DNA from 3 places in the Ruminococcus gauvreauii genome. Region 3 is predicted to be linked to each of the others. Evidence: predicted binding sites of a transcription regulator. Region 3 holds the regulator's gene; each other region holds the start of a gene.

Region 1 (7,672 bases), 1.7 Mb from region 3:
TGCGCAGTGCGCAGGAAGTTATCGCGTATCTCGAGAAACTCAGGATGATCATCCAGTATCTGGGGGCTTCTGACTGTAAGCTTCAGGAGGGCTCCATGAGAGCGGACGTCAATCTCTCCGTCCGGGAGGCTGGGGCGGAGACGTTCGGCACGAGGACAGAGATGAAAAACCTGAATTCCTTCAAGGCGATCGCAAGAGCGATCGAAAGTGAAAAAGAGCGACAGATCGATCTGCTGGAGGACGGGAAAACAGTGGTGCAGGAGACGCGCAGATGGGATGACAGTGCCGGGGAATCCTATCCGATGAGATCAAAGGAGGATGCGCAGGACTACCGGTATTTTCCGGATCCGGATCTGGTGCCTGTTGTGATCAGCGACGCATGGATTCAGGAGATACGTGCCCGGCAGCCGGAGCTGCGCACTGAGAAACTGAAACGCTACCAGCAGGAATTTGGGATTCCCGGGTATGATGCACAGATTATCACCTCGTCCAAGCGGCTGGCGGATCTGTTCGAGGCGACGGCCGCGATCTGCAGGAAACCGAAGAAGGTGTCAAACTGGCTGATGGTGGAGACGCTGCGTCTGTTAAAAGAGCGCGGGATGGAACCAGAAGATATCCGGTTTGCGCCGGAAAACCTGGCAAAGCTGATTGAACTGGCTGATGCAGGCACGATCAACAGTACGGTGGCGAAGGAAGTCTTTGAAAAGATATTTGACGAAAATATAGATCCGGATGCGTATGTAGAGGAGAAGGGTCTGAAAACGGTCCACGACGAGGGTGCGCTCCGCAGTACGATAGAAGAAGTCATTGCTGCAAATCCACAGTCTGTGGAAGATTACCACAATGGAAAGGAGAAGGCGGTCGGCTTCCTCGTGGGGCAGACGATGAAGGCCATGAAAGGAAAAGCAAATCCGGCTATGGTCAATCAGATCCTGAAAGAATTACTGTGATGGAGAAAAAACAATTTTATAAAATGGTGTTTTCCCTGGTTCTGCCGATGGCGGTTCAGAACCTGATCAACGTCGGTGTGACTGCGGCCGACGTTATTATGCTGGGGAGAGTTGGAGAGACGGCGCTTTCGGCGGCGTCTCTTGCAAACCAGATCAGTTTCATACTCAACCTGCTGATGTTCGGACTCACTTCGGGGGCAGCTGTGCTGACGGCACAGTACTGGGGAAGAAAGGATACCCGTACCATAGAAAAGGTGATGGGGATGTCTTTCCGCTTTGCGATCATCGTAGGCCTGCTGTTTGGTGCGGCCGCGATTTTTATACCCGGAAGGCTGATGCTCATTTTTACGAAGGAAGATATCATCATAGCGGAAGGAATCCGTTATCTGAGGATTGTAGGATTCTCCTATCTGCTGATGTCTGTCAATATGGTTTATCTGAATCTGATGCGAAGTGTGGAGCGTGTCCTCGTGGGCATGGTTACCTATGCGGTGTCTCTGCTGGTCAATGTCATCGTCAATGCCATTTTTATCTTCGGGCTGCTGGGAGCCCCAAAACTCGGGACTGCAGGTGCGGCGATCGGTACGCTGACAGCACGCTGCATAGAACTGGTCATCATTGTGCTGTATGACAGAAAGTACAACGATGTGCTGAACGTCCGGATACGTGATATCTTTGTCAGGGACGGGGGACTCAGGCGGGACTTTGTACGCTATGCGATGCCTGTTGCGGCAAATGAGCTGATATGGGGGTCCGGAATGGCGATGATCAGCGCTGTCATGGGACATCTGGGGGGCGCCGCGGTAGCGGCACACTCAGTGGCACAGACGAGCAGACAGCTGGCGATGGTCGTGTCTCTCGGGGTGTCGGGGGCAGCTGCCATTATCCTGGGCAAGACGATCGGAGAGGGCCGCAGGGATCTTGCAAAGGTATATGCTTCCCGGTTCATGAAGCTTTCGCTGATCGTCGGGATTGCCGGGGGACTCTTTATCTTTTTTGCGGTCCGGCCTGTGGCGGATGCGTTTCTGGTGCTGACTGGCGAGGCAAGGGAATATCTGGGATACATGATGTTTATCATGTCATATTTCTGCGTGATCCAGAGCGTTTCCTGCACACTGATCGTGGGTATCCTCCGGTCCGGCGGCGATACAAGGATCGGACTGATACTGGATGTCTGGGGACTCTGGGGCTGCTCCATCATACTGGGGGCCGTAGCGGCGTTTATCCTGAAATTACCGGTTCCCGCAGTCTATGCCCTGATCACGTGTGATGAGGCGGTGAAATTTCTGCCGGCGTTTAAGAGGTACCGTTCCTATAAATGGCTGAAGGATGTGACACGGTAAAAGTCTGAACATAGTCTGGCACTCTGCTTGGGGGATTTGACTTTCCACAGGACGCGTGCTATACTCATGGATACAAGATATAGTGATAAAAAAGTTATTTGACGCCCGAAAACACAAGATGTTGATAGGGAAAAGGTGTCAGCAAAAAAGGAGACAGATAAAATGGTATACATCATAAAAAAGGACGGGACGAGAGAACCATTTAATGCGGACAAGATTGTCAGAGCGGTCAATAAATCGGCAGGGAGGATCTTGTACCAGTTCACGGATGAAGAGATTGCATTCATCTGTAAGTATGCGACGGAGAAGGCGGAGAGACTCGGGAAGAAAGAACTGCCCATTCAGGATATGCACAATATCGTGGAAGGGGCGCTGGAGGAAGTGAATCCCGCGGTGGCAAAGAGCTACCGTGATTATCGGAACTACAAGATAGACTTTATACATATGATGGATGATGTGTATACAAAGAGCCAGTCCATCCGCTATATCGGCGATAAGAGCAACGCCAACACGGACAGTGCGCTTGTGGCGACAAAGCGAAGCCTGATTTTCAATGAACTGAACAAAGAACTGTACCGCAAATTTTTTATGAATCGCAATGAGCTGCAGGCATGCAAGGACGGCTACATTTATATCCATGACCAGTCTGCCCGTCTTGACACGATCAACTGCTGTCTGTTCGATGTGGCAACGGTGCTTAAAGATGGCTTTGAGATGGGAAATGTCTGGTACAACGAACCGAAGACTCTCGACACGGCATTCGATGTGATGGGAGACATTATCCTGAGCACTGCAGCACAGCAGTACGGCGGATTTACAGTTCCGGAAGTGGATAAGATTCTGGGACCCTATGCACAGAAAAGCTACGACAAGTATTATGCAGAATTTTTGAAATATGCGGACGCGGGTTGGGCCGGAAGAGAAGAAAAGGCAATGGAATACGCCATGGATAAGGTTCGCAGGGATTGTGACCAGGGATGGCAGGGCATCGAATATAAGCTGAATACGGTCGGTTCCTCCAGGGGGGACTACCCGTTTGTGACCGTGACGATCGGACTGGGAACAGAGCATTTCGAAAAAATGATCTCTCTGTCTCTGCTGGAAGTTCACATGGGCGGACAGGGAAAGAAGGGACATAAAAAACCGGTTCTTTTCCCCAAAATCGTTTTCCTGTTTGACAAGAACCTGCACGGACCGGGATGCCCGTGCGAGGAGGTGTTCGAGGCGGGGGTTTCCTGTTCGGCGAAGACGATGTATCCCGACTGGCTGTCCATGACGGGCAAGGGATATATCTCGAGCATGTATAAACAGTATGGGAGGGTGATCAGCCCTATGGGCTGCCGTGCATTTTTGAGCCCCTGGTATGAACGGGGCGGGATGAACCCCGCCGATCCGGACGATAAGCCGGTATTCGTGGGAAGATTCAACATCGGCGCTGTCAGCCTGCATCTCCCGATGATTCTTGCGAAATCCCGTTCGGAAAACCGTGATTTTTACGAGGTGCTGGATTTTTACCTGGAGATGATCCGTCAGCTTCATATTCGCACGTATGATTATCTGGGCGAAATGAGAGCGTCTACGAATCCTCTGGGATACTGTGAGGGCGGTTTCTACGGAGGCCATCTGAAGCCTTCGGATAAGATTCGTCCTCTTCTGAAGCCTATGACGGCGTCATTTGGAATCACGGCTCTCAATGAGCTGCAGGAGCTGTATAATGGAAAGTCCATTGCAGAGGACGGTCAGTTTGCGCTTGAGGTGCTGCAGTATATCAACGATAAGGTTGCAAAATACAAACTGGAAGACGGCATTCTGTATGCGATTTACGGAACGCCTGCGGAGAGTCTGTGCGGATTACAGGTGGAGCAGTTCCGTAAGATGTACGGGATCGTCCGCGGTGTATCGGACCGCCCTTATGTCAGCAACAGTTTCCACTGCCATGTGACGGAGGATATCACGCCGATCGAGAAGCAGGATCTGGAGGGAAGGTTCTGGGAACTGTGCAACGGCGGGAAGATTCAGTATGTGCGCTATCCGATTGATTACAATGTTGAGGCGATCAAAGCTCTGATCTGCCGTGCGATGGATCTGGGATATTACGAGGGCGTCAATCTCTCGCTGGCGTACTGTGACGACTGCGGTCATCAGGAACTGGAGATGGATGTGTGCCCGGTCTGCGGTTCCACGAATCTGACGAAGATCGACCGCATGAACGGTTACCTCTCATACAGCCGCGTTCACGGCGATACGAGGCTGAACGACGCCAAGATGGCGGAGATTGCGGAGAGAAAATCCATGTGATCATAAGAAACACTATGCCAGTGTCATGTAATATATGCCTGTTGTGATGTGCCCGTAGAGTGAATCGGTCACAGAACAACAGGCTTTTTAATCTTACGGAATTCCTTGTAATTTCTGAAAGCTGTGTTATAATTCGATTCATGGCGGCAACCGGGAGAGTAAAATGGAGGAATTGTTTGATGGAGACGGAAATAATCATTGCATACAGAGATAAAATAAAGAGCGCGGGGGCTTCGGAGCAGGAGTCCTTGTTCCGGGAGATGACGGAAGCAGTGCTCAGGCACCGGAGGGTGGCAAATTCAGGCATCATGCAGATGATGAAGATGGAGCTGGCATATTGCAGTTACCGGGAGCAGAGTATCACGCTTCGCTTTCCGGTGGAACACTGGCAGCTGAACCCCCTGAATACCATGCATGGGGGACTCTCAGCGACAGCGTGTGACAGTACGGGAGGCCTGCTGACACGTGTAGCGGCGTTTACGGGGATTACCCCGACTGTTTCGCTGAATATGAATTATCTTGCTCCCATCCAGGAAGGCACACATCTGATGATAAAGGCCACGGTTGAGCATCTTGGCAGGACTCTGGCGCAGATTTCCATGGACGGGTGGATTGAAGAGACCGGAAAACCGGCGGTGATGGCGACAGGCGTCTATATGCCGAAGGCGCCCGCGTGAGCAGAGGAGTTCACGAAAATATGATTGTTTTACTCTGTTAAAAGTGCTAAAATAAAAACGTATGTATAAATATGAAGATTTCAGGAGCGAATTACGATAATGAAAATAATCGAGAAAGTATTTGGAACGCACAGTTCCCGTGAGGTAAAGCGGATTCTGCCGCAGGTCGATCAGATAGAGGCTCTTCGCCCCGCAATGCAGGCGCTTGGCGACAGTGAGCTGCGGGATAAAACCCGTGAATTTAAAGAACGCCTTGAAAAAGGCGAGACGCTTGACGATCTGCTGGTTGAGGCGTATGCGGTTGTGCGTGAAGCGGCAAAGCGTGTGCTGAACATGGAGCATTACCGCGTGCAGCTGATCGGAGGCATTATTTTACATCAGGGCCGTATTTCTGAGATGAAGACTGGTGAAGGTAAGACATTGGTATCCACACTTCCGGCATATCTGAATGCCCTGGAAGGAAAAGGCGTTCATATCGTTACTGTCAACGATTATCTGGCGCACCGTGATGCTGAATGGATGGGAAAAGTCCATGAGTTTCTGGGACTGACAGTCGGCGTTGTGCTCAATTCCATGAAGAGCGATGAGCGCAGGGCCGCTTACGCCTGTGATATCACATATGTGACAAACAACGAACTGGGATTTGACTATCTGCGTGATAACATGGTCATCTATAAAGAACAGCTCGTGCAGAGGGACCTGCACTATGCGATCATCGATGAGGTCGACTCTGTTTTGATCGATGAGGCGAGGACGCCGCTTATTATATCGGGACAGAGCGGGAAATCCACGAAACTGTATGAAGTCTGCGATATCCTTGCAAGGCAGCTGGAACGAGGCGAGGCGAGCGGCGAGATGACGAAGATGGTCGCGATCATGGGTGAGGAGATCACGGAGACCGGTGATTTTATCGTCAATGAAAAAGATAAGATCGTAAACCTGACGGAGGAAGGTATCCGCAAAGTCGAGAAGTTCTTCAGCATTGAGAACCTTGCCGATCCCGAGAATCTGGAGATCCAGCATAACATCATTCTGGCTCTGCGGGCACACAATCTGATGTTTAAGGATCAGGATTACGTTGTGAAAGATGAACAGATACTGATCGTCGACGAATTTACCGGCCGTATCATGCCGGGAAGAAGGTATTCCGACGGCCTGCACCAGGCGATCGAGGCGAAAGAGCATGTGAAGGTACGCAGGGAGAGTAAGACGCTTGCGACGATCACATTCCAGAACTTCTTTAATAAATACGCGAAAAAGGCCGGTATGACCGGTACGGCTCTGACCGAGGAGCAGGAATTCCGTGATATTTACGGGATGGATGTCATCGAGATCCCGACGAACAGGCCGGTGGTCCGCATGGACCAGGACGATGCCGTCTATATGACCAAGAAAGAAAAGTTCAAAGCCGTTGTGGAAGAGATCCGGGAAGCACATGAAAAACAGCAGCCCGTCCTGGTCGGTACCATAACGATCGAGACCTCTGAGCTGCTGAGCGGCATGCTGAAGCGGGAGGGTATCCCGCATCAGGTGCTCAATGCAAAATTCCATGAGCTTGAGGCGGAGATCGTGGCACAGGCAGGTGTTGCCGGCACGGTGACGATCGCGACGAACATGGCGGGCCGTGGTACGGATATCAAGCTGGATGACGTGTCCAGGGAGGCCGGCGGATTAAAGATCATCGGCACGGAGCGTCACGAGTCCAGGCGTATTGACAATCAGCTGCGCGGCCGTTCCGGACGCCAGGGAGACCCTGGAGAATCCCGTTTCTATATTTCTCTTGAGGATGATCTGATGCGTCTGTTCGGCTCAGAGCGTATGATGAAGGTGTTTACGACACTGGGCGTTGCGGAGAATGAGCAGATCGAGCACAAGATGCTGTCAAATGCGATCGAGACGGCACAGAAACGAATCGAGAGCAATAACTACGGCATCCGTAAGAACCTGCTGGAATATGATCAGGTCAACAACGAACAGCGGGAGATCATCTACAAGGAGAGACGCCGGGTTCTGGACGGCGAGAATATGCGGGATGCCATCTATAAGATGATCACGGACACGGTTGACAATGCCGTGGATATGTGCATCAATGAGGACAACGACTCCTCCGAGTGGGATCTGGGAGAACTGAACACGGTACTGCTTCCGATCATTCCGCTTGAGCCGCTGACGGAAGAACGCGTGGCGGGACTGAAGAAGAATGAATGCAAACAGAAACTCAAGGAAGAGGCAGTGAAGCTCTACGAGATGAAAGAAGCGGAGTTTCCGGAGGCGGAGCAGCTTCGTGAGCTGGAGCGCGTCATTCTTCTGAAGATCATCGACCGCAAATGGATGGACCATATCGACGACATGGACCAGCTCCGTCAGGGAGTCGGCCTGCAGGCATACGGACAGAAGGATCCGA
Region 2 (7,672 bases), 120 kb from region 3:
TTCAAAAACTGGTTGAGTACCGAAATATCTCTAAGTGGGTAAAAATCAGTACACCCTCAATTTATAAGAAAGTGATTCAACTGGAAGATAAGGGATATATCAAAAGTAATACGGTAAAAGAGGGTAAAATGGCGGAGAAGGCGGTCTATACTCTGACGGATGAGGGAGAAAAACGTTTCGAAAAGCTGATGCTGGAGACTGCATCGAAACCGATCCGCATGTTTCTGGATTTCAACGCCGTGATCGTAAATCTGGACAGTCTGACACCTGAGGAACAAAGAGTATGCCTGACGAATATAGAAAGCAACGTAAAAGCGTTAAAAATATACATGGAAGAAAATATACGTCTGAAAGAACCTGTTTCGGACATTCCCAAAACCGGAATGGCTGTGTTACATCAGCAGTATCTGCTGGCAGGGGCAATTGAAAATTGGATCGTATCGCTGAGAGAAAGCTTTGATGATCAGAAATGATAAGAAATGCGGCGTTTCCTTTAATTCAGATATGGATAATCTGGAGAAGATGTTTGTCGTGGAGGAAAAGTATTGACAATATTTGAAAACAGATATATAATGACCAAATACAATTAATTAGTCAAAAAAGAGGTGGCCTGTTTGCCAAAATGTTATTCGGAACTGGAAAGAGAAGATATCATAAAAAGGCTGAAGGAGGAGGCTGAAAAATGCCTCGTTCAATACGGAGTCCGGCATACGACGGTGGATGAGATCGTAAGGCGTGTTAAGATACCCAAAGGGACATTTTATCTCTTTTATAAATCTAAAGAACTGCTGTTGTTTGACGTGATACTGAAACAGCATGAGCTGATTGAGCAGCAGATTTTCCGGAAAGTCAGCAGTGTTGATCCGGACAGTCTTACCGCGGATCAGCTGACGGATATGCTCCTGCAGATATTCAGGATTGCTGCGGAGGCGCCCATTCTGAAGATACTGAATTCTGATGAGTTGGAGATTCTGGCGCGTAAGCTGCCGAAGGGTGTTGTGGAAGAACATCTGGGACATGACAGCACTATGTTTGAAAAATTATTTTCCATGCTTCCTGTAAAAACAGGGGTGGATGCAGAGGCATTCGGCGCGGCATTTCGTGCCGTCTACATGGCGACACTGCATAAGGCAGAAATCGGGGAACCCCATTATGAGAGCGCACTGCGATTACTGATTCACGGGTTAGTCCTGCAGTTACTGTAAATCAGTCCGGCAGATTCTATTGCCGGACTGTCTGTTAGTCCTATTTTGACCATTACAATAAAAATGGTCAAAAAGTACGGAGGTAGTTATGATCGAAGTAAAGAACCTTTTTTTCAGCTATACCGATCAGCCGTTCATATCGGATATGGATTTTTCTGTCGGAAGGGGAGAAATTTTCGGCTTTTTGGGACCGTCCGGCGCGGGAAAAAGCACGCTGCAGAAAATTTTGATCGGAATGCTCCCGGATTACCAGGGAAGTGTGGTGGTAAACGGGACAGAATGCAGACATCGGGATCGTCGTTTTTATGAGAACATTGGGGTCGACTTTGAATTTTCAACCATGTATGAAAAACTCTCGGCAAAAGAAAACCTCCGCTTTTTCGGTTCTCTGTATAAAAAGCAGGGGCGTTCAATTGATGAACTTCTCTCTGAGGTGGGATTGGATCGGGACGGTGATAAGCGTGTATCGGAATACTCCAAAGGCATGAAGGCACGGCTGAACTTTATAAAGGCCCTGATGCATGATCCTGCGCTGCTCTGCCTCGATGAACCGACAAGCGGACTGGACCCGGCGAACAGCCGTGTCATGAAAGATTTGATCCGCAGGGAAAAAGAACAGGGGAAGACGATTCTGTTCACCACCCATAATATGCAGGACGCAGCAGAGCTGTGTGACAGGGTAGCGTTCATTGTAAATGGCAAAATCATGGCCCTGGACAGCCCTCATAATCTGATCATGTCCAGGGGAGCTGCAAGGGTCACTTATACCTGGATTGATCAGGGAGAACAACAGGCAGACTGTCCGCTCGATGCGCTTTCTCAGGATAAGAGACTGCAGACACTGATCATGGAAAATCGTCTGCAGTCGATTCACAGCAGTGAACCTACGCTGAATGATATTTTCATCGATATAACAGGGAGGACACTGGTATGAGACTCAGGAGCCTGACGTTGTGGGATATGCGTTTTCAGCTCAAATATGGATTTTATTTTCTGTATACGGTTCTGACGGTGCTTTACGCCGTTGTGCTGCTGGCAATGCCGGAATCATGGCAGGAAAAAGTGGCACCGATCCTGATTTTCTCTGATCCGGCGACGATGGGACTGTTCTTTATGGGGGCGATCATTCTGCTGGAAAAAAGTCAGAGAGTCTCATTGGCATTCGCCGTTATGCCGGTTCGTGCGATGGAATATGTAGCTGCCAAAGTACTTTCTCTGTGTGTGATATCAATGGCTGTGGCGGCAGTGCTTGCCGCAGCTGCGGACACGGGCAGGGTATCTGTTGTTCTTGCAGGGACTGCCGTGTCTTCCGTTATTTTTACGCTTCTTGGCATCATTGTGTCGACGAAAATCAGCAGCCTTAATCAGTTCATACTCTGGATAATGCCGATTGAGCTTATCACCTTTCTTCCGGCAGTTCTCCATATATTGGGGATCACATCTGAAATATTGCAGTTCTATCCTGCGATTATCTGTATGAATATGATTGACGGACATGTGCCATCAGCAGTGGAAGTACTGATCCTTGCACTTATGGTCGGGGTACTCGTGTGTGCGGCGCGCAGCTGTGTACTGAAAATGTGGGAAAATTCATGAGGTGTGGACTATGAAAGCAATAAGACTGTGTTTTATACAGATGATTCGTTTTATAAGGCGTGATTTGATGCTGTTTGCCGCCTGTTTTGCTCCGGTGCTTTGCGGGATATTTTTCAGATTCGGCATACCCTTTCTGGAGGAGGCGCTCACGGGCTGGCTTTCCAGACCAAGCGTGTTTGCCCCGTACTACGGAGTGCTGGATATGTTTTTTTCCATGCTGTCCCCGGTCATGTTCTGCTTTGTGGCTGCGATGGTAATACTGGAAGAAACAGATGATCATATCACAGGTTATCTGTTTATCACAACGCTGGGGAGAAAGGGATATCTGGCGGCCCGGCTGGGGTTACCGGCTGTGATCTCGTTTATCATCACACTGGTTCTTCTCCCGATTTTCAGGCTGACAAAGTTAAGTGCGTGGGAAATCCTGTTTTTAAGTGCAGGAGGAGTAGTGCAGGGAATTATTATCGCACTGCTGATCGTATCGGTGTCATCAAATAAGCTGGAAGGGATGGCAGCGGCAAAGTTGTCGACACTTACAACGCTGGGAGTTGCGGTGCCTTACTGTGTTCCGAATCACGTACAGTATTTTTTCACACCGCTTCCCTCTTACTGGATTGGAAAAGCAGTTTTTGCGCAGTCAGCCATCTGGATTCTGCCGGCAGTTATCCTGTACCTGGCATGGACCGGAGTTTTGACGAGAAGGTTTCTGAGAAAACTGGTGTAAGGTCAGCCTAAGTGATTTTGTGTTATCCAATTATTTCCCCCTTGATAATCTCCTGCTAATAAGATACTATATATGGTATATTGCGTAAAATCAAATACAAAATATGCCATAAAAAGACAGGAACGTTATCACAGGAGGATGCATATGAACGTAAGAAAGCGAAGTGGAAAGGTTGTACCTTTTAACGAGGATTTTATATCGAGAGCGATTGCACTTGCTTCGGCCGCGGCGGGAGAGATGGACCAGACTATGGTAAAAGAAGCCACTGAGCTTACGGTAAGCAGGCTGAAAGACATGGGGACGGACATTCTGGATATTGAAAAAATCCAGGATACGGTGGAGGAAACGCTGTTTGAGCAGAAATACTACAAAACGGCAAAGGCATATATTCTATACCGGATAGAGAAGGATAAAGAACGTGCCGGCGGGAGCTGGGAAGACGGACTCCTAGACAGAGAATTTCTGAGTACTTATAAACATGCACCGAATCCCATGGAACAACTTGGATCTTTCGTCTATACCCGTACCTATTCCAGGTATCTGCCTAAGTTTGGCCGGCGTGAATTCTGGTGGGAGACGGTGCGCCGCGCCGTGGAGTATAACTGCTCATTGGCGCCAACTTCAAAGGACGAGGCCAGGAAGCTGTATGATAACATTTATCACCTGCGTCAGTTTTTATCAGGGCGGACACTCTGGGTGGGAAATACCCCGGTGGCAGACGCCTATCCCATGGCAAATTACAACTGTGCATTTGAGGTGATTGATGACTTTGGAGCTTATCATGATCTGTTTTATCTGCTGATGGTGGGCAGCGGCGTGGGAGTGAGGGTATTGAAAGAAGATGCCGAAAAACTTCCTAAGATCCGAACGGATATCGAGATCCTGCACAAAGCATACGACGGATGCCCGCCTCGGGACCGACTGGAATTTACAGATCTGACCTTCACGAAGGACACTGCAGTTCTGTCTATCGGAGATTCCAAAGAGGGTTGGGCCCAGGCTCTGAGTCATTATTTTGATATATTGAGCAATCATGAGTACAGTAAGATACGGGAAATTGTGGTAAATTATGATTCGATCCGTCCCAGAGGTGAAAGACTGAAAACCTTCGGGGGGACAGCCAGCGGACATGAATCTATGATGGCCATGCTGGGGAAAATACACAAAGTGATACGGGCGGCAGGAGACAGAGACAAGGCACCGCGGACGCAGCTGCAGCCCATCGATCTGCTGGATATCGCCAACATTATCGGTGAAAATGTCGTCTCCGGGGGCGTACGCAGGACGTCGGAGATCGGCCTGATCGATGCAGATGATCAGGTGTGTATCAAGGCAAAGAGCAATCTGTACCGTCAGATCAACGGACGGTGGGAGCTGGACCAGTCCCTCGCTCACAGACAGATGAGCAACAACTCAATCTATTATAAGAAAAAACCGACCAGAGAACAGCTTCACTGGCATATGCAGCAGATGCGTTATTCCGGGGAGCCGGGATGGATCAATGAGGAGGCCGGAAAGAAGCGCCGGCCGAATTTTAACGGATGCAACCCGTGCGGGGAAGTACTGATGGACAGCCACGGACTCTGTAATCTGACAACGCTCAACGTCATGGGATTTGTTCGGGATGGCAAGCTGGATGAGCAGGCATTGCTGGAGGCGCAGAGGCTGTCAGCCAGGGCCGGATACCGCATGACCTGCCGTGAACTGGAGATACACCGCTGGGATTCCGTACAGAAAAGAGACCGCCTTTTAGGCTGTTCAATGACCGGGTGGCAGGATATGGTCAATGCGACCGGTATGCCTGTGGAAAAGCAAATGGAGCTTCTTGACAAACTGCGCAGGGAGGCTCACGAAGCGGCGGAACAACTCGCAGACAGATTGGGCACAGGAAGACCGCTGCTGGTGACAACCGTCAAGCCCGAGGGGACACTGTCCCTGCTGCCGACAGTCTCGAGCGGGGTTCATTATTCACATTCTCCCTATTATATCCGGAGGGTGCGCATTAATGCGGCAGATCCTTTGTGCCGGGTATGTGAAGAACTGGGGTATCCGGTTCTGCCTGAGGTGGGGCAGAATCCTGAGAACCCGACGACCAAGGTTGTGGAATTTCCGGTAAAGGCACCAGCCGGCAAAGTGAAAGCGGATGTATCGGCTGTAGAGCAGCTGGAAACGTATAAAATGTTCATGGAGCATTATGTGGACCATAACTGTTCTGTCACGATCCACGTGCGGGAAAATGAGTGGGACGATACGGAACAGTGGGTGTGGGATAACTGGGACGATGTGGTTGCTCTTTCATTTTTAAGCTATGATGACAGTTTCTATGAATTATTGCCATACGAAGCCATTACGAAAGAGGAGTACGACGCACGCAAGACGGCCATGAGACCGTTTAATCCATCACTTCTTACAAGGTATGAGTACGAAGAATCGGATTTTGACATTGGAGACTCTGACTGTTCGACTGGGGCGTGTCCGGTCAGATAGTAAAACAGAAAAACATTTTTGTGACAGGTTTTGAATTTGCGTTTAGCGGGATCATTTTTCAAATTGCAGTAGTTCATTCCTGGATCTTATGTATCCCCGCAATGCTTCTGGCGCTCGGGCTGGCGGGTGAGCCCAGGGAAAACGGATAACACAGTGATGCAGCAGCAGTGATATGATGGGATGCGGTATCGAGGCGGCATGTCAGATCATCAGATCCGCAGAAAATCCCATCAGATAACTGCAGAGATAAACAATAAACTCTTTTGGAGTGGGCTTTTCGGTTAAATGACGGCTGGCGATTTGGTCCAGTTTCTCGCGGTTACCGTAATCCCAGCAGTCACAAACAGCCCTGGAAATACTGCGTGAAATCGATTTAACCGGAAGTTCAGTTTCGTCAGATATTAATGGATAAATCTGACGATCAAGGCAAAACCCATGATATATCTGAAAATCGCAGCAATAATACACCGCCAGAGCTAAATGATAATAGCTTTTATGACATGGGTGTCCAGATACTGACTGAATGAGTAATATAATATCTTTTAGTGGCATAACAATCCGTCCTTATATAATTATTTTGTCTATGATATTATACAGAGTTAATGGAAAACAGGAAATAGAAAGACAAAAAACGATAAAATTAGACAAATAAAGAAATGTATTTTACACATACTATATAAAAGTCGGGATGGATGATTGAGAATATCTTCTATTACAACGGGAGACAGTGTTATGACGCCAAAATGGAAACGAATAGATGAGATGAGAACTGAAGATTTTGTCTGTCTGGGATATGTCAGAAAGGAAAATGATATGACCAGTCTTATTCTTGCAAAGTGCAGTGAGGATGCCAAATTTGTGGTGACTAATCATGTGTCAGTAAATATCAGCATAAGAACGCTGCGTCAATACAGCATAGCAGAAGCAGACTGTCCGTTTTTCAAAATTCCGAAAGGATGCCTGTATGCGACATGGATTAAACCTGTTGTCTGTACCATTGTATATGTACCCTCGGAAAGAATCGGGGTTCGGCGGGCGGTATTTAAGGCGATACGTGGTGACAAGAAACCTGAAGAATGCAGGGTGGTATAGATCGGGAGTATGATATACCGCAGAGGATAATGAATGGTATTATTTACCATTTGATTTTTGGCTGAAATCTTTATATAATATAAATGTAGCATAAGACTAGATGAATAATTGCAACCTTGGTATGCTGCGCTATGTGCCCTCGGATTTCCCACCGGGGGCTGTTTTTTTGTTTGGCTATGATCTGAGAGCAAACAATAAAAAACCCGCAAACTCTGAGTTTACGGGTTTTTCTTTGAGTAGCGAGAAAGGGATTTGAACCCCCGACACCACGGGTATGAACCGTGTGCTCTAGCCAACTGAGCTATCTCGCCAAAACATATGAAATTTTACTTTTTTCAAAGTAAGTGGGACCTATAGGGCTCGAACCTATGACCCTCTGCTTGTAAGGCAGATGCTCTCCCAGCTGAGCTAAGATCCCACGGTAATACAGTGGATTCAGACGCTTTTGCTTGTCTCAACCGCAACCTGCTCTGCTATTATATAATTGTAAAAAGAAAAAGTCAATACCTAAATTAAAAAAAATAAAATAATATTTTTAAGTATGATTAACGTGAAAAATGTCAGAAAC
Region 3 (7,672 bases):
GTGGATAAAGAATGCCTGGTAGCTTCCGGCATGGCTGGAATCATGGACGGTATTTACGGAGAATTAAACGATCTCTGTCTGAGACATCTGGCACATATCACAATCCAAGATATCGATGACAGGATTTTTCACTCCCGCAGCTCTGCGACCTGAATCTGCAGTCATTTGAAAAGAGTGCGGTTCAATAACTTTTCACCTGTTATTGAACCGCACTCTTTTATCTGCCTACTGATGATAATCCTCCAGAAAATCCCGCAGCTTCTTCATGGATTTTTGCAGCACCTCCACGCGCGGCAGATATACGATCCGGAAATGATCCGGTTCTTTCCAGTTAAATCCGCCGCCATGTACCAGCAATACGCGTTTGCTGCGAAGAAAGTCCAGCACAAACTGTTCATCATCCCTGATATTAAACTTTTTAGTGTCGATCTTCGGAAAAATATAAAAACCGCCCTTCGGTTTCACCGCCGTGATTCCCGGTATATCATTCAGCGCCTCACAGATGTAGTTGCGCTGTTCATAAATCCTTCCGCCCGGTACGATATATTCCTCAACGCTCTGATACCCTCCGAGCGCAGTCTGTACGATTGTCTGAGCCGGCACGTTGGAGCACAGGCGCATATTGGAGAGCATATTCAGCCCCTCTATGTATCCCTGCACATGAGATTTTCTGCCGCTCAGCACCATCCAGCCGATCCGAAACCCCGCGATCATATGTGATTTGGAGAGTCCGGAAAACGTCACGCAGAACAGATCCGGGTCAAGAGAAGCAATCGATATATGCTCTTCCTGGTCCATCACCAGCCGGTCGTAGATTTCATCCGAAAAGATGATCAGTTCATGTTCGCGGGCAATATCTGCAATGTCCTGCAGGACCTCTCTGGGATACAGTGCGCCCGTCGGATTATTCGGATTGATGATGACGATAGCCTTTGTCTTATCTGTGATCTTCTCCCGTATATCGTTGATATCCGGATTCCAGTCAGACTGTTCGTCACAGATGTAATGAACCGCTTTCCCGCCGGATAGATTTGCCGTGGCGGTCCAGAGCGGATAATCCGGTGCAGGTATCAGAATTTCGTCCCCGTCATTGAGCAGAGCCTGCATACACAGCGTGATCAGTTCGCTCACGCCATTCCCGGTATATACATCATTGATACCGACATTTGGAATCCCCTTCAGCTGGCAGTACTGCATAATCGCCTTTCTGGCCGCAAAAATTCCTCTTGAATCAGAGTATCCCTGGCTGTCACGCACTGACTGACGAATATCAAGGATCACTTCTTCCGGCGCCGAAAAGCCAAACGGCGCAGGATTTCCAATGTTCAGCTTCAGAATCTCAAGTCCTGCCTCTTCCATCCGGCCCGCCTCTTCCACGACAGGTCCCCTGACATCATACAATACATTGTCCAGCTTCGCAGACTTATCAAATGTTCTCATATTCTCTTACTCCTACGCCAGCATCATGCGGTCATTTGCAAATTCTCCGCCGCTGGCCTGTTCAAATTTCCTGAGCAGATCCTCCACCTTCAGCTGTTTCTTCTCATCTCCGTCCACATCGTAGATAATCCTGCCCTCGTGCATCATGACCAGCCGATTGCCCATACGAATGGCATCCTTCATATTATGAGTTACCATCATCGCTGTCAGTTTCTGCTCCGATATTATATTCTCCGTCAGTTCCAGCACCTTGGCTGCCGTCTTGGGGTCCAGCGCCGCCGTATGTTCGTCCAGAAGCAGCAGTTTCGGCTGCTGCAGCGCAGCCATCAGAAGAGTCAGCGCCTGCCGCTGGCCTCCGGAAAGCAGGCCTACCTTCGAGGTCATGCGGTCTTCCAGACCCAGACCCAGAGATTTCAGTTCCTCATGGTAACGCGCTTTTTCCGCCCTGGTGATCCCCCAACGCAATGTCCTCCGCTGGCCTCTTCGATATGCCAGCGCCAGATTCTCCTGAATCTCCATCTGCGCCGCCGTGCCTTTCATGGGATCCTGAAATACCCGTCCGAGGAATTTGGCTCTTGCATATTCCGGTTTCCTGGATATATTTTCTCCGTCCAGGATGATCTTCCCGGAATCAATCGGATACACTCCCGCGATCATATTCAGCATTGTTGATTTTCCGGCGCCGTTCCCGCCGATAATTGTCACAAAATCCCCCTGCCTCAGATGAAGGTCAATGCCGGTCAGCGCTTTTTTTTCATTGATCGTCCCTTTATTGAACGTCTTCTGTACATTCATCAGTTTTAACATGTCTACTTTCCCCCTTCGGAATAGGATTTTCTGATCCGCAGTTTCTCAACCGCCACCGGTATACACAGCGCAAGCGCGACGATGATGGCCGAAAGCAGTTTCATGTCATTTGCGCTCATACCGAGCTGCAGTACAATCGCACGAATCAGGAAATAGACAACAGAACCTACAATGGCCGAAGTCAGCTTGCTTCCAAAAGAGCGGAGCCGTCCCATCAGCACGTCACCGATCACGATCGCCGCAAGACCGATCACAATGGCGCCCGTACCATTGTTGATATCTCCGTATTTCTGACTCTGACAGACCAGACCTCCGGAAAGACCGACCAGGCCGTTGCTGATCATCAGGGCCAGCATTTTTGTCTTTTTGATGTTGACACCGAGCGCACGGATCATGTCCTCATTGTTACCCGTGGCACGGAGCGCGGCCCCGAGCTCCGTTCCGAAAAACCAGTACAGGAGGCCGATACACAATACTGCGATCACAACACCGAGTATCATGCTCGCATGAGTCTGGGAAAGTCCTGTCGCATCCACCATCCATGAAAACACAGTATCTGATTTAAGCAGCGGAATATTACTCTTTCCGCCCATGATCCTGAGGTTAATAGACCACAGCGCAATCTGCGTCAGAATCCCCGCCAGAATTGCCGGTATCTCAAACACCGTATGCAGAAACCCGGTCACACCTCCTGCGATCACACCCGCCACCAGCGATATCAAAAGCGCTGCCACCGGATTCCATCCGTGTGCTACGATCAATGTGGCGCATACGCATCCCCCGAGCGCAAAACTCCCGTCAACCGTTAAGTCCGCGATATCCAGAATCTTGAAGGTAATATAAACACCGAGTACCATAATCCCCCAGAGAATTCCCTGCGATACCGCTCCCTGCATTGAAACAAAAAACCCACTCATATTTTTATCCTCCTACGTGTACGTGGTATCTTTTAAAGAAAATACTTTCACGAAAATACAACGCTGACCATTATTCTTTCGTCAAAATCTTTTCCGGAATCAACCGTATTAAAGAACAGAAATACCAAGGGAGCCGAAGTTGGCTCCCTTGGTCCTGTTGTTTTCCGCTTTCGATACGTTTGCTGCGCCTGTTTCTTATTCTTCGCTTCCTGTATCCAGTGCAGATAAATCAAGTCCCAGTGCCTGCGCTGTCTCATCATTTACCTGCAGTTCACATTTGGATGCGTCCAGATAACCGATCGGCATGTCTGCAGGGCTTTTTCCATCCACAAGGATCTCTGCTGCCTGCTGTCCTGCCATGTAACCCAGCTGATAGTAGTCGATTCCATAAGTAGCCAGACCGCCTTCTGTCACCATTCCGCCTTCACCGCAGATTACCGGCATCTTATTATCGTTGGCGATCATTGCCACTGTCGCCATGCCTGCCGCGATAACATTGTCTGTCGGTGCATACAGCGCATCTACTTTGCCGATGGATGATTCCACGACAGACTGGATTTCATTCGATGAGGACACGGTGTAATCTTCGCACTCAATTCCCAGCTCAGCACATGCGTCTTTTGCCATCTGTGCCTGAATCGCAGAATTTGATTCAGCGGAACAGTACAGGACACCAACTTTTTTCACGTCAGGAAGAATCTGTTTCATCAGATCGATCTGCTCTTTAACCGGAGTCAGATCAGATGTACCGGTCACATTTCCGCCCGGAGCGTCGTTGGACTCGACAAGTCCGGATTCTGCTGGGTCTGTGACAGCTGTCAGGACTACCGGAATATCAGAGGTAACGCCTGCAACAGCCTGTGCTGCCGGAGTCGCGATCGCAAAGATCAGGTCACTTCCATTATTCACCAGCGTCTGGGCGATCGTCTGGCAGGATGAAGCCTCTCCCGCTGCATTCTGCTGATCCGCCTCATACTGAATTCCCATCTCATCAAGCGCCGCAAAAAAGCCTTTGTTGGATGCATCCAGTGCATCATGCTGTACGTACTGGATCACACCGATCTTATATACGGTGCCGTCCCCTGACTCTGTATTTTTTTCTTCAGCTGCATCATCTGCTGCCTCCACTGAAGGCGTTGGCTCGGCTGATTCATCTGCAGACTTGCTCTCATCGCTGCTCTTAGATCCGCATCCTGCAAACATTGCTGCCGCCAGCATTGCAGACAGGCCAACAGCCATAATTCTTTTCACTGTCTTGTTTTTCATATGATCCCTCTTTCCTCATTTTCTTTGGCGCTTTGACTCGCTAAAGTGCCAATTCATAACGCTTGAATTATATCATACTCCGACAGAAAGGGCAATCTATTTCAAAATCTTTTTGAGCTCATCCATGAACGTATTGACATCTTTAAACTCGCGGTAAACGGATGCAAAACGCACGTACGCAACCGCCTCGAGGTCCTTGAGCTTATCCATCACTATCTCTCCGATCACTGAGCTGGGAATCTCCCGCTCCTCCATATTAAAAATCTCAGTCTCGACTGAATCTATAAGATCCGTAATTCTCTCGGCCGAAATCGGACGCTTATGGCATGCGCGCAGCACACCGGCTTCAATCTTTGCGCGGTCATACTGCTCCCTGTTCTGGTCCTTCTTTATCACAATCAGCGGGATCGTTTCAACTTTCTCATATGTGGTGAAGCGTTTTCCGCACTCATCGCACATACGGCGCCTGCGGATTGCATTGCTGTCTTCGACCGGCCTTGAATCAACAACCCTGGTGTTATCCTGGTTACAAAATGGACATCTCATGCTCTTCCCCCTTTTTCGCTCTCCCATCACACGACTGTGAATATCATAACATTTTTCTTCTCTCTTTGCAAATTATGACAGATAATTTTTCATGCTTCGCAGCGCGCTCTTTTCCAGACGGGACACCTGCGCCTGTGAGATTCCGATTTCGGTTGCCACTTCCATCTGCGTTTTCCCCTCGAAGAAACGGAGCTGAATGATATGTTTTTCCCGCTCGTTCAGTCTGTTCATCGCTTCCTGGAGCGACAGGTCTTCAATCCAGTTTTCTTCTTTATTCTTTTTATCGCTGATCTGATCCATCACGTACAGCGTGTCGCCGCCTTCCGTATATACCGGTTCGTACAGGCTCATGGGACTCTGGATTGCATCCAGCGCATAGACGATATCCTCTTTCTGGATCCCCACTTCCTCGGCGATCTCTGCTATGGTCGGTTCACGAAGATTCTGCTTCACGTAGTTTTCCTTGGCGAATATAGCTTTATATGCAATGTCTCTGAGAGAACGGCTCACACGGATGCTGTTGTTATCCCTCAGATAACGCCGGATCTCTCCGATGATCATCGGTACGGCATACGTACTGAATTTGACGTTTAATGTCGTATCAAAGTTGTCGATCGCCTTGATCAGCCCGATACAGCCGATCTGGAACAGATCATCCGCCGCCTCGTTGCTGTTGGAAAAACGTTTGATCACGCTTAAGACAAGACGCAAATTCCCTTTGATATATTTCTCCCTGGCCTCTTTATCCCCCTGTTTGATCTTTCGGAATAATTCTTCTTTTTCTTCATTGCTAAGTATCGGTAATTTTGATGTGTTGACTCCGCATATCTCAACTTTATTAAGCGCCATAACAAGAATCCTCCTAGAAGTTTTTTCTAGTAAAATGGTTCTCATTATGGCGCCCTGCTATGCGCATCCGACAGAAATTTTACAAAGTTTTAGCCCTTGACAATCAAAAGTTTTCCCTGTACCACAGCAAAAAAAGGTATACGGTCCAGATTTTCCTGCTGTTATCCCTCTTCCCGTTTTTATGCTGTTCCAGCAGTTCTATCAGACTGTCTTTTTCAAAAAATCTCTCCGCCGTTTCACTCTCAAATTCCGCTCTCACAATTCCCGCGTATGGTTCCTGATTCAGCCACTTTCGAAGGGGAACCGGAAATCCGAGTTTCCGTCTTTTGGCAGTCTCCTGCGGCAGGTAACCGTCAGAAACACTGCGGAAAACTGACTTCGTCTGCCTGCGGGTAACCCTATATCGGACGGGAACCGAAAACGCAGCCCCGGCTACCTCCGCGTCCAGGTAGGGAACTCTTACCTCCAGACCGTGTGCCATACTGATGTGGTCCGATTTCCTGAGGATGTCCCCGCGCATCCAAAAGTTAATGTCGATATACTGCATCCTGGTAATATCGTCCAGACCCTCTGTCTCAGCATAATATGCCGCTACAACATCCTGCTCCGTATATGCTGCCAGTTCCTTTTTTTTCAACAGTTCTTTCACTTCCTGGCTCTTGAATATATAGGCATTCCCTATAAACCGTTCCTCCACGCTCTGACCGGCCCGAATCAAATACTCTTTTCCTTTAAACGAAAACGGCAGGCGCTCCATGATCCTCCGCAGGCCGCGCCGGATCTTCCCGGGCATGATGTGCACAAACGGCTCCAGCGCCAGTGCTGACTGGTAGACGTTATATCCCCCGAACAGTTCATCCGCCCCCTCTCCGGAATAAACGACTTTAACGTCCCTCGCCGCCAGTTCACAGAGATAGTAAAGCGGTATGACAGACGGATCTGCCACCGGCTCGTCCAGTGCCTCCAGAATCCTGGGAACCGCATCCCAGTACTCTTCTCTGGTAATGAGTCTGGAATGGTTGGTCATCCCATTGATTCTGCTCAGTTGGGCGGCCTTTTTCGTCTCGTCATATTCGGCTTCCTCAAACCCGACGCTGTATGTTTTCTCCATCTCTCCTGCCACTGCCAGAAACGACGAGTCTATGCCGCCGGACAGGAAAGAGCCAACCTCAACATCGCTCAGCTTATGTGCCTCAACGGAGTTCAGAAGTGCCTCTTTCAGGCGTTCCTCTGCTTCCTCTCTGCGCATCGTCTCCTCAGTGTGAAACCTGGCTCTCCAGTAGCGGTGAATCTGCATCCTCCCGTTTTCCAGTATCATAAAATGTCCCGGCAGAAGCTGGTAGATCCCTTTATAAAATGTCTCTTCGAGCGGATTATACTGAAAGGCCAGATAACCCGGAAGTGCATCTTCATTGAGCTCTTTTCTCACATCAGGATTTGCAAGAAGCGCTTTGATCTCAGATCCGAAGCAAAATCCGTTATTCTGTGTGCAGTAAAACAGCGGCTTGATGCCGAATGGATCCCGCGCGATCAGTAATGTCTCAGATACGGTATTCCACAGCGCAAAGGCGAACATGCCCCGAAGCTTTCCCAAAACGTCTGTACCGTATTCCTCATAGCCGTGGAGAATCACTTCCGTATCAGCATCCGTCGTGAATACATGTCCCATCCCCTGCAGCTCTTCCTTCAACTGCAGATAATTATAGATTTCTCCATTGTAGACCAGAACAAGTGTTTTATCTTCATTCCACACAGGCTGTTTGCCATTCTCAAGTCCGATGATCGACAGCCTGCGCATGGCAAGAGCGATATGCTCATCAACGTAATATCCTTCATCATCAGGCCCC

Evidence for each region. The regulator NrdR, encoded in region 3, represses ribonucleotide reductase genes. The targets are predictions, from matches to a motif close to CACNANATNTNGTG.
Region 1: nrdD (anaerobic ribonucleoside-triphosphate reductase) is a predicted target of NrdR. The motif match lies at 2,365-2,378, and genes of this name have one in related genera.
Region 2: nrdJ (ribonucleoside-triphosphate reductase, adenosylcobalamin-dependent) is a predicted target of NrdR. The motif match lies at 3,590-3,603, and genes of this name have one in related genera.

Annotation. Positions count from the first base shown of each region.
Region 1 is NZ_CP102290.1:1,274,355-1,282,026, reverse strand. Features, by position in the region: gene gatB (Asp-tRNA(Asn)/Glu-tRNA(Gln) amidotransferase subunit GatB) at 1-950, shown strand, start outside; gene NQ502_RS06220 (MATE family efflux transporter) at 950-2,293, shown strand; gene nrdD (anaerobic ribonucleoside-triphosphate reductase) at 2,456-4,591, shown strand; gene NQ502_RS06210 (PaaI family thioesterase) at 4,771-5,268, shown strand; gene secA (preprotein translocase subunit SecA) at 5,368-7,672, shown strand, end outside.
Region 2 is NZ_CP102290.1:3,109,002-3,116,673, forward strand. Features, by position in the region: gene NQ502_RS14715 (PadR family transcriptional regulator) at 1-473, shown strand, start outside; gene NQ502_RS14720 (TetR/AcrR family transcriptional regulator) at 606-1,205, shown strand; gene NQ502_RS14725 (ABC transporter ATP-binding protein) at 1,294-2,139, shown strand; gene NQ502_RS14730 (fluoroquinolone export ABC transporter permease subunit) at 2,136-2,801, shown strand; gene NQ502_RS14735 (hypothetical protein) at 2,812-3,525, shown strand; gene nrdJ (ribonucleoside-triphosphate reductase, adenosylcobalamin-dependent) at 3,670-6,012, shown strand; gene NQ502_RS14745 (sporulation initiation factor Spo0A C-terminal domain-containing protein) at 6,214-6,564, opposite strand; gene NQ502_RS14750 (hypothetical protein) at 6,745-7,104, shown strand; tRNA gene NQ502_RS14755 (tRNA-Met) at 7,342-7,415, opposite strand; tRNA gene NQ502_RS14760 (tRNA-Val) at 7,450-7,522, opposite strand.
Region 3 is NZ_CP102290.1:2,987,966-2,995,637, reverse strand. Features, by position in the region: gene NQ502_RS14220 (RrF2 family transcriptional regulator) at 1-153, shown strand, start outside; gene NQ502_RS14215 (aminotransferase class I/II-fold pyridoxal phosphate-dependent enzyme) at 226-1,440, opposite strand; gene NQ502_RS14210 (ABC transporter ATP-binding protein) at 1,453-2,247, opposite strand; gene NQ502_RS14205 (ABC transporter permease) at 2,250-3,164, opposite strand; gene NQ502_RS14200 (ABC transporter substrate-binding protein) at 3,360-4,430, opposite strand; gene nrdR (transcriptional regulator NrdR) at 4,527-4,976, opposite strand; gene sigG (RNA polymerase sporulation sigma factor SigG) at 5,049-5,825, opposite strand; gene asnB (asparagine synthase (glutamine-hydrolyzing)) at 5,929-7,672, opposite strand, start outside.